DNA from 2 places in the Brevundimonas sp. KH_058 genome. Region 2 is predicted to be linked to the other one. Evidence: riboswitches for the same ligand, from Rfam matches in the RefSeq annotation. Region 2 holds a riboswitch; the other holds the start of a gene.
What was found. Region 2 has a riboswitch for glycine ahead of gcvT (glycine cleavage system aminomethyltransferase GcvT). Riboswitches for the same ligand answer to the same signal wherever they lie in the genome.
Positions count from the first base shown of each region.

Region 1 (3,350 bases), 1.7 Mb from region 2:
GAACGATCGGCACCAGGATTTCGCCGAAGGCTTCCTTGACGGTGAACTCGCCCGACATGGCCGAGAAGCTGAAGGTCTGGAACGCCTTGGCGGCGTCCAGTTCACCCACGCGCTGATCGGTCTGCTCCTTGCGGGCCTCCAGACCGACGGCGATCGAGACATCGCCCGCCGGCAGGCTGAAGGGCTCGCCGCGCAGGCTGACGCCGGCGACGTCCAGCTTGGTGGTCGTGCGCTGCTGGGGCGTGCCGGTGACGTAGTCGATGGCTTCCTGAGACGGCGCGCCCAGGCCGAACAGGTTGATGGGCACGCAGCCGGAGTTGGCGTTGGTCAGGGTCACGCGGCAGACGGGCTGATTGGTGACGGGGCTGATGACCGAGTCGACCGCCTGGGCGTAGTTGGTGGTCAGCAGGAAGCCGGGCGTGTCGATATTGTTCTCGTATTCGCCATGGCTGTAGTAGGCGCCCCACCGCCAGCTGTCGCCGAACTCGCCGTCCAGGGCGATGGTCGCCTGGGTCGTGACCCGTTCGAAGTCGATGGTCGAATAGGACAGGTCGGAGTTGAAGCGACCCATGGTGAACGAGGTCTGGCCCGCCGCCGCCATCTGCTGCTTGATCGCCGTGGACAGGAAGGCGTTGTCGTTCTTGATCGTCAGATTGCCGCGATTGTGATCGCCGAACCAGATGTAGTTGTTCCACATCCGCGAGTGACGAACGTCGGCCGTCAAGCGGAGCTTGTCGGAAAGCTCGTAGGTGGCGCTGGCCAGACCGGTGTAGCGACGCTGGGGCGTGACCAGGGGGCTGAGGTCGTCGTTCGACGGTCCCTCGCCGCCGACCGTATTCGTGCCGACCACCGTGCCATAGTTGAAGGGACGCAGCGTGCCGTCAGGGTTGAACACCTTGCCAGCGTTCACGCCGGACATGATCAGACCGCCGTACGCCGCGTTCGAGAAGCCGACGTTGGGAACGGTGACGAACCCGCCGGCGCCGTTCGAGACTTGGGCCCAGCGACCGATGGCCGGGCGCGAGGTCTTAGGCACCACGCCGTCATTGTCCAGATATTCACCGCCGATGACGAAATGACCGCGTCCGTCGGCAAACGGCGTGCCCCATGCGGCTTCGAAACGCTGCTGTTCGGCGTCGTCGAAGGACGAGATGCCGTATTCGGCGCCCAGCTTGCCGCCCGTGAAGAAGCGGTCGATGCCGATGTTGACCACGCCGGCGACAGCGCCCGAACCCCAGGCGGCGGATGCGCCGCCGGTGACGACGTCAACGCTCTTCACCAGAACGGACGGAATGCTGTTCAGGTCGTTCTCGCTCGCCGCCCGGCGCCCGTCGATCAGGACCAGCGTGCGGTTGATCCCCAGGCCGCGCAGATCGACCGGCGCATTGCCCGCGCCGGTGTTGGTGCCGGTCGTCTGGGGCGAGCTGCTGGCCTTGAACTGGGGCATGTCGTTCAGCGCGGCGGCGATGTTCTGGCGCGCGCCGACCGAAAGATCCTCGGCCGTCAGATGGATGGTGGGCGTGGGCGCCTGGAAGCCGGCCCGGTCGATCCGGGACGCGGTGACGACGATGTCGTCCACCGAGGCGGCGGCCTCTTGAGCGGTTTGGGCGTCCTGTGCGTGAGCGATGCCGGCGCACGAAAGCAGAGCGATGGCGCTGCAGCAGGTGGTCAGATGGCGGTTGAGACGAGACAAGGCGATGGTCCTCATAAAGATGACGCCCCTCCCCAGGGGTGTCTGACGCGAGCGACGCTCTGCGGCGTCGTTTCGCCCCCGCTGTCATCAGGCCTGAGAGCTTCGGGGCCTTGCGACCCGTTTCTCCTTCGGCGAGGCCGGATCCCCCGGACCCGTCCTTCTCTCCAGCGTTCCTTCAGCAAGACGGTCCGTTTGCCTGAGCGTTTCCGGGGCGGTTGCGCCTTCGGCGTCGGCCGGAGCCGATCTCTCCCGCCTTGCTGAAGCTGAGTAAGATCGACCCCCGCCTCGGTGTCAAATAGGTGAAAACCGCAATTTTATTGCAGCATGAAGCGCTCCCTTCGCATTTCATTGCTCTTCAGGATCAAGTGGGGTCACTTACGGCTACTCTCCATAGGCACCTCGTACGGCAGTGACGGCGGCGTGACAGAAAGGCGGGTTTCGGACTTTGTGGACTTATCCACAGGAACGCTCAGGGCGCGGCAGGATCCGAGGGCGCCCTGACGCCTAGACGCATCGCGGCGTCCCACCGCGTCAGCAGGGTCGCACGCCGCGCCTGATCCAGATTGGCCAGCAAGGCCGGCCCGACCCGAATGGGCCGAACGCCGGGCGACGCGGGTCGCAACGGCGCATCGACATCGTCGCGCACCGGCCGAACCCCCAATGCGCCGATCACCCGTTGTCCTTCGCGCGACAGCAGAAAGTCCAGAAACAGTCGCGCCGCGTTCGGGTGCGCGGCGTTGCGAGGAATTAAGGCCACTCGCGACACAGACAGATGATAATCGTCGGGCGTGATCAGCCCGATCTGAGGAACACGCTCGGCCCAGGACGCACCGTAGGATTGGTTCATATTATAGGCGAACACCATCCGCCCATCGGCGATCTGGCCCATCATCCTCTGCCCCGAGGTGTCCAGTCGCGGACGCTGCGCGCCCAGCGCCTCCATCAATGGCCAGGCGTCGGGATAGATCTGCACGTCCGCAGACAACTGCATCAGGGCCACACCGCTGCGTTCGGCGTCGTAGAGGGTGACGCGACCGCCGAAGAGATCCGGGCGAGCCTTCAGCAACCGAAGCAGATCCGCGTGATTGCGCGGCACCGCATCACCCGCAAGCTGGCCTCGGTTATAGGCGAACACGATCGGCTCGGCGGTCAGCCCATACCCCTGATCGCGCCACACCGACCCGTCGGGCATCGCTGCACGATGCGGTGACTTATAGGCCTGGGCATAGCCGTCGTTGATCAGCTTGACCTGCACGTCCATGGCCGTGCTCCAGACCAGGTCCGGCCCATCCTGCCCTGCGTCCGCAAGCGTCCGAACCTGTTCGGCGATCCGCGTCGAGTTTATGTCTTCCAGATGCACGCTGATCCCGGGCCAGCGACGACGAAAGGCCTCCAGCACCGGCCCCATCAGGCTGGTGTTCGTCAGGATGTGCAGCGCCCCTTCACGGCGCGCCAGCCAGCGCACGCGCCGCGCCGTGCCCGCCCCCTCCGGCTCCGACGAACAGCCGGCGGCGCCCAATCCCGCCAGGCCTCCCGCCAGACCCATCAGCAGATGTCGTCGATCCGTCTTCACCGCTCCGGCTTTCTGGTTATGGTGTCGCGCATGATCCGTCGCCCCGTTCCGTCGCCATGAGAATACTCGTCGTCGAAGATGACA
Region 1 covers NZ_CM174469.1:626,770-630,119, forward strand. Annotated here, with positions in the region: gene AC3ISA_RS02925 (TonB-dependent receptor domain-containing protein) at 1-1,693, opposite strand, end outside; glycine riboswitch at 1,868-1,955, opposite strand; gene AC3ISA_RS02930 (ABC transporter substrate-binding protein) at 2,163-3,266, opposite strand; gene AC3ISA_RS02935 (response regulator transcription factor) at 3,323-3,350, shown strand, end outside.
Region 1: it holds a riboswitch for glycine, as region 2 does, so the genes downstream of both, AC3ISA_RS02925 (TonB-dependent receptor domain-containing protein) here and gcvT (glycine cleavage system aminomethyltransferase GcvT) in region 2, are expected to answer to the same signal.

Region 2 (3,350 bases):
CTCCATCTCGCCGGCCACGCGGGGCAGGTCCACAGGGCCGTCCAGCCGCGCCGATTGCGGCACGTCCACGAACAGGTCGTCGATGGATTTCGCGCCGATGGCGGCGAGCATCGCCGTGCGGTCGTCGGGCGTCAGGGGGAGATAACGCATTTTCTAATCCGCTCATCCCCGCGAAAGCGGGGACCTAGTGCTTTGGGCGACCGATGTGGCCGGTGATGTTTCCGCTCATCCCAGCACTGTTCTCGCGAAAGAACTGGGTCCCCGCTTTCGCGGGGATGAGCGGAAGTGGAAATCAGAGGGTGGCGAGAAAGGCGTCGTAGGCGGCCTGGTCCATCAGGGCGTCCAGTTGCGAGGCGTCCGAGACCTTGATCTTGGCGAACCAACCGTCGGCTTCGGCGGCCGAGTTGACGGTTTCCGGGGCGGTCGACAGGGCGTCGTTGGCCTCGACAACTTCGCCCGAGACGGGGGCGTAGACGTCGGAGGCGGCCTTGACGCTCTCGACCACGGCGAAGCTGTCGCCCTTCGAGACGGTCTTGCCGACCTCAGGCACCTCGACGAATACCACGTCGCCCAGGGCGTCGGCGGCGTGTTTGGAGATGCCGACGGTGGCGATGTCGCCGTCCAGGCTGACCCACTCGTGATCCTTGGTGAACTTCATGATCTGATCCTCAGACGGTCTTGGGTTTGCGGTAATACCGTTGCGCCACGAAGGGCATGGCGACGACTTCGGCGGCGGCGGTCTTGCCGCGCACGATGACCTTCAGGTCGGCGCCCAGCTCGGAAAAAGTGGGAGGCACGAAGCCCATGGCGATGTTCTGGCCCAAGGTGGGGGAGGGGCCGCCCGAGGTGACCTTGCCGATAACGTTGCCATCGGCGTCGGCGATCTCGGCGCCTTCGCGGGCGGGGGCGCCTTCCTTGACGATCAGGCCGATGCGCACGCGCGAGGGACCGTCGCCCAGTTCCTTCAGGATGCGGTCGGCGCCGTTGAAGTCGGCGCGCTCCTTGCGCGACTTGGACAGGGCGAAGGTCAGGGCGCCTTCCACCGGGCTGGTCGTCGGGTCGATGTCGTGGCCGTGCAGCGGCAGGCCGGCTTCCAGACGCAAGCTGTCGCGGGCGCCCAGGCCGATCGGCTTGACGCGGGCGTCTTCCAGGATCGTGTTCCAAACGCGCTCGGCCTGGTCCGCCGGGACCGAAATCTCATAGCCGTCCTCGCCGGTGTAGCCGGATCGCGAGACATAGCAGTCGGCGCCGAACAGCATCAGGCGGGCGCATTCCATGAAGCCCATTTCGGCCAGGATCGGTTCGTGCGCCGCCATGACCTCGGCGGCTTCCGGCCCCTGGATGGCGATCAGGGCGCGGTCCAGAACCGTCAGCTTGGCGTCGCCTTCCAGATTCGCGTCCCAGAAGGCGAAGTCCTCGTCCTTGTTGCCGGCGTTGACGACGACGAACAGGCCGTCGTGATCGGGGCGGCCGGCCATCAGGTCGTCGATGATGCCGCCGTCCTTGTTCAGCAGCAGCGAATATTTCTGTTTGCCGGCCTTCAGGATCGCATAGTCGCCGGGCACGAAACGCTCGAACTGGGCAGTCGCATCCTCGCCGGTGATCTTGCACTGGCCCATGTGCGACACGTCGAACAGGCCGGCGTGTTCGCGGGTCCAGCGGTGCTCGGCCAGGACGCCTTCATATTGAACCGGCATGTCATAGCCGCCGAAGCCCACCATGCGGGCCCCCAGCGCGCGGTGCGCGGCGTTCAGAGCGGTCGTCTTCAGGGTCTGGTCAGTCATGGTTCAGGCTTTCACGGTCGCGTGTTGTGGCGGAGCTCCGCCGTCCTCGCGCCCCCGCTGTCCTGAAGCCTGAGAGATTCCGGCGACCAAATCATGTCGCCTTGCTCCGTCGGCGCGCCCATCGAGAGCGACTTTCCAGCGTCCGTATGCTGTCGCGGTCCGTTTGCCTGAGCGTTTCCGGGGCGGTTGCGCCTTCGGCGTCGAGGCCTGTTTCCAGACTCCGAACTCTCCCGCGAGAGCGCTCGACCTAAGGCATCGACTCTGGCCCCAAGTCAAGCGGTCGGGGAACAAGGATGCGTGGGGCGGGTTGTCGTGAGGAGCCCCCACTCGAAACCCAGGAATCCAAAAATGTCGATTATAGACAAGCTGTTCGGCGACAACGACAAGCCGCGTGACACCCCCGCCAAGGCCGACGGCCCCATGCAGAAGGTGCTGGACGAACTGGCGTCTCTAGGCGGCAAGCCGATCGAGACCTTGTCGCCGGCCGAGGCCCGCCAGCAACCGACCCCGACCGACGCGGTGAAATCCCTGCTGCGCAAGGACGGCAAGGACCCCAGCGACGATCTGGGCGTCAAGACGACCGACATCACCATCCCCGGCGCCGCCGGCCCTATCCAGGCCCGCATCTACAAGCCGCACGACCATTCCGAGGACAAGCTGCATCCGGTCGTGGTCTATTTCCACGGCGGCGGCTTCGTGATCGCCGATCTGGACGTCTATGACGGCGGCCCGCGCGGCGTGTCCAAGATGGCCGACGTGATCGTGGTCTCGGTCCATTATCGTCAGGCCCCGGAACACCATTTCCCGGCCGCCCACGACGACGCCCTGGCCGCCTATCGCTGGGTGCTGGACAACGCCCAGAGCTTCCACGGCGACCCGCAGAAGGTGGCGGTGATGGGCGAGAGCGCCGGCGGTAACCTGGCCATCGGCGTGTCGATGATGGCGCGCGATGCTGGCGTGACCCTGCCGGTGCATCAGGTGCTGGTCTATCCGGTCGCCGGCGTGGACATGGACAATGAGTCCTACGTCGAGAACGCCGACGCCAAGCCGCTGAACAAGCCGATGATGAAGTGGTTCGTGAAGCACATCTTCGCCAACGAGGCCGACGCCCAGGATCCGCGCATCAACATCGTCGAAAAGGCGAACCTGGCCGGCCTGCCGTCCTCGACCGTGATCTGCGCCGAGATCGACCCCCTGCGCACCGAAGGCGAACTGCTGGCCGAAAAGCTGGAGCAGGCCGGCGTCGACGTGCGCCACAAGACCTTCCACGGTTCGACGCACGAGTTCTTCGGCATGGCGACGGTCGTGCCGGACGCGGCGGCGGCCCAGACCTTCGCCGCACATGAGCTGAAGCGGGCGTTCGGCACGGCGATTCTGCCGATCTGACGTCCCTTCTCCCGTTGGGAGAAGGTGGCCCGAAGGGCCGGATGAGGGTCGGATCGTGGGCCAGTTCGCACCGTCCGACCCTCACCCTTTCGCCTTGCGGATCGCCTGCGGCTCTCCGAGGCTCAAGCCCTCTCCCAATGGGAGAGGGTTTCTGTCTTGCGGTGTGGCGTTTCGCCCGCC
Region 2 covers NZ_CM174469.1:2,339,379-2,342,728, forward strand. Annotated here, with positions in the region: gene gcvPA (aminomethyl-transferring glycine dehydrogenase subunit GcvPA) at 1-150, opposite strand, end outside; gene gcvH (glycine cleavage system protein GcvH) at 293-658, opposite strand; gene gcvT (glycine cleavage system aminomethyltransferase GcvT) at 669-1,784, opposite strand; glycine riboswitch at 1,840-1,925, opposite strand; glycine riboswitch at 1,930-2,027, opposite strand; gene AC3ISA_RS11400 (alpha/beta hydrolase) at 2,133-3,170, shown strand.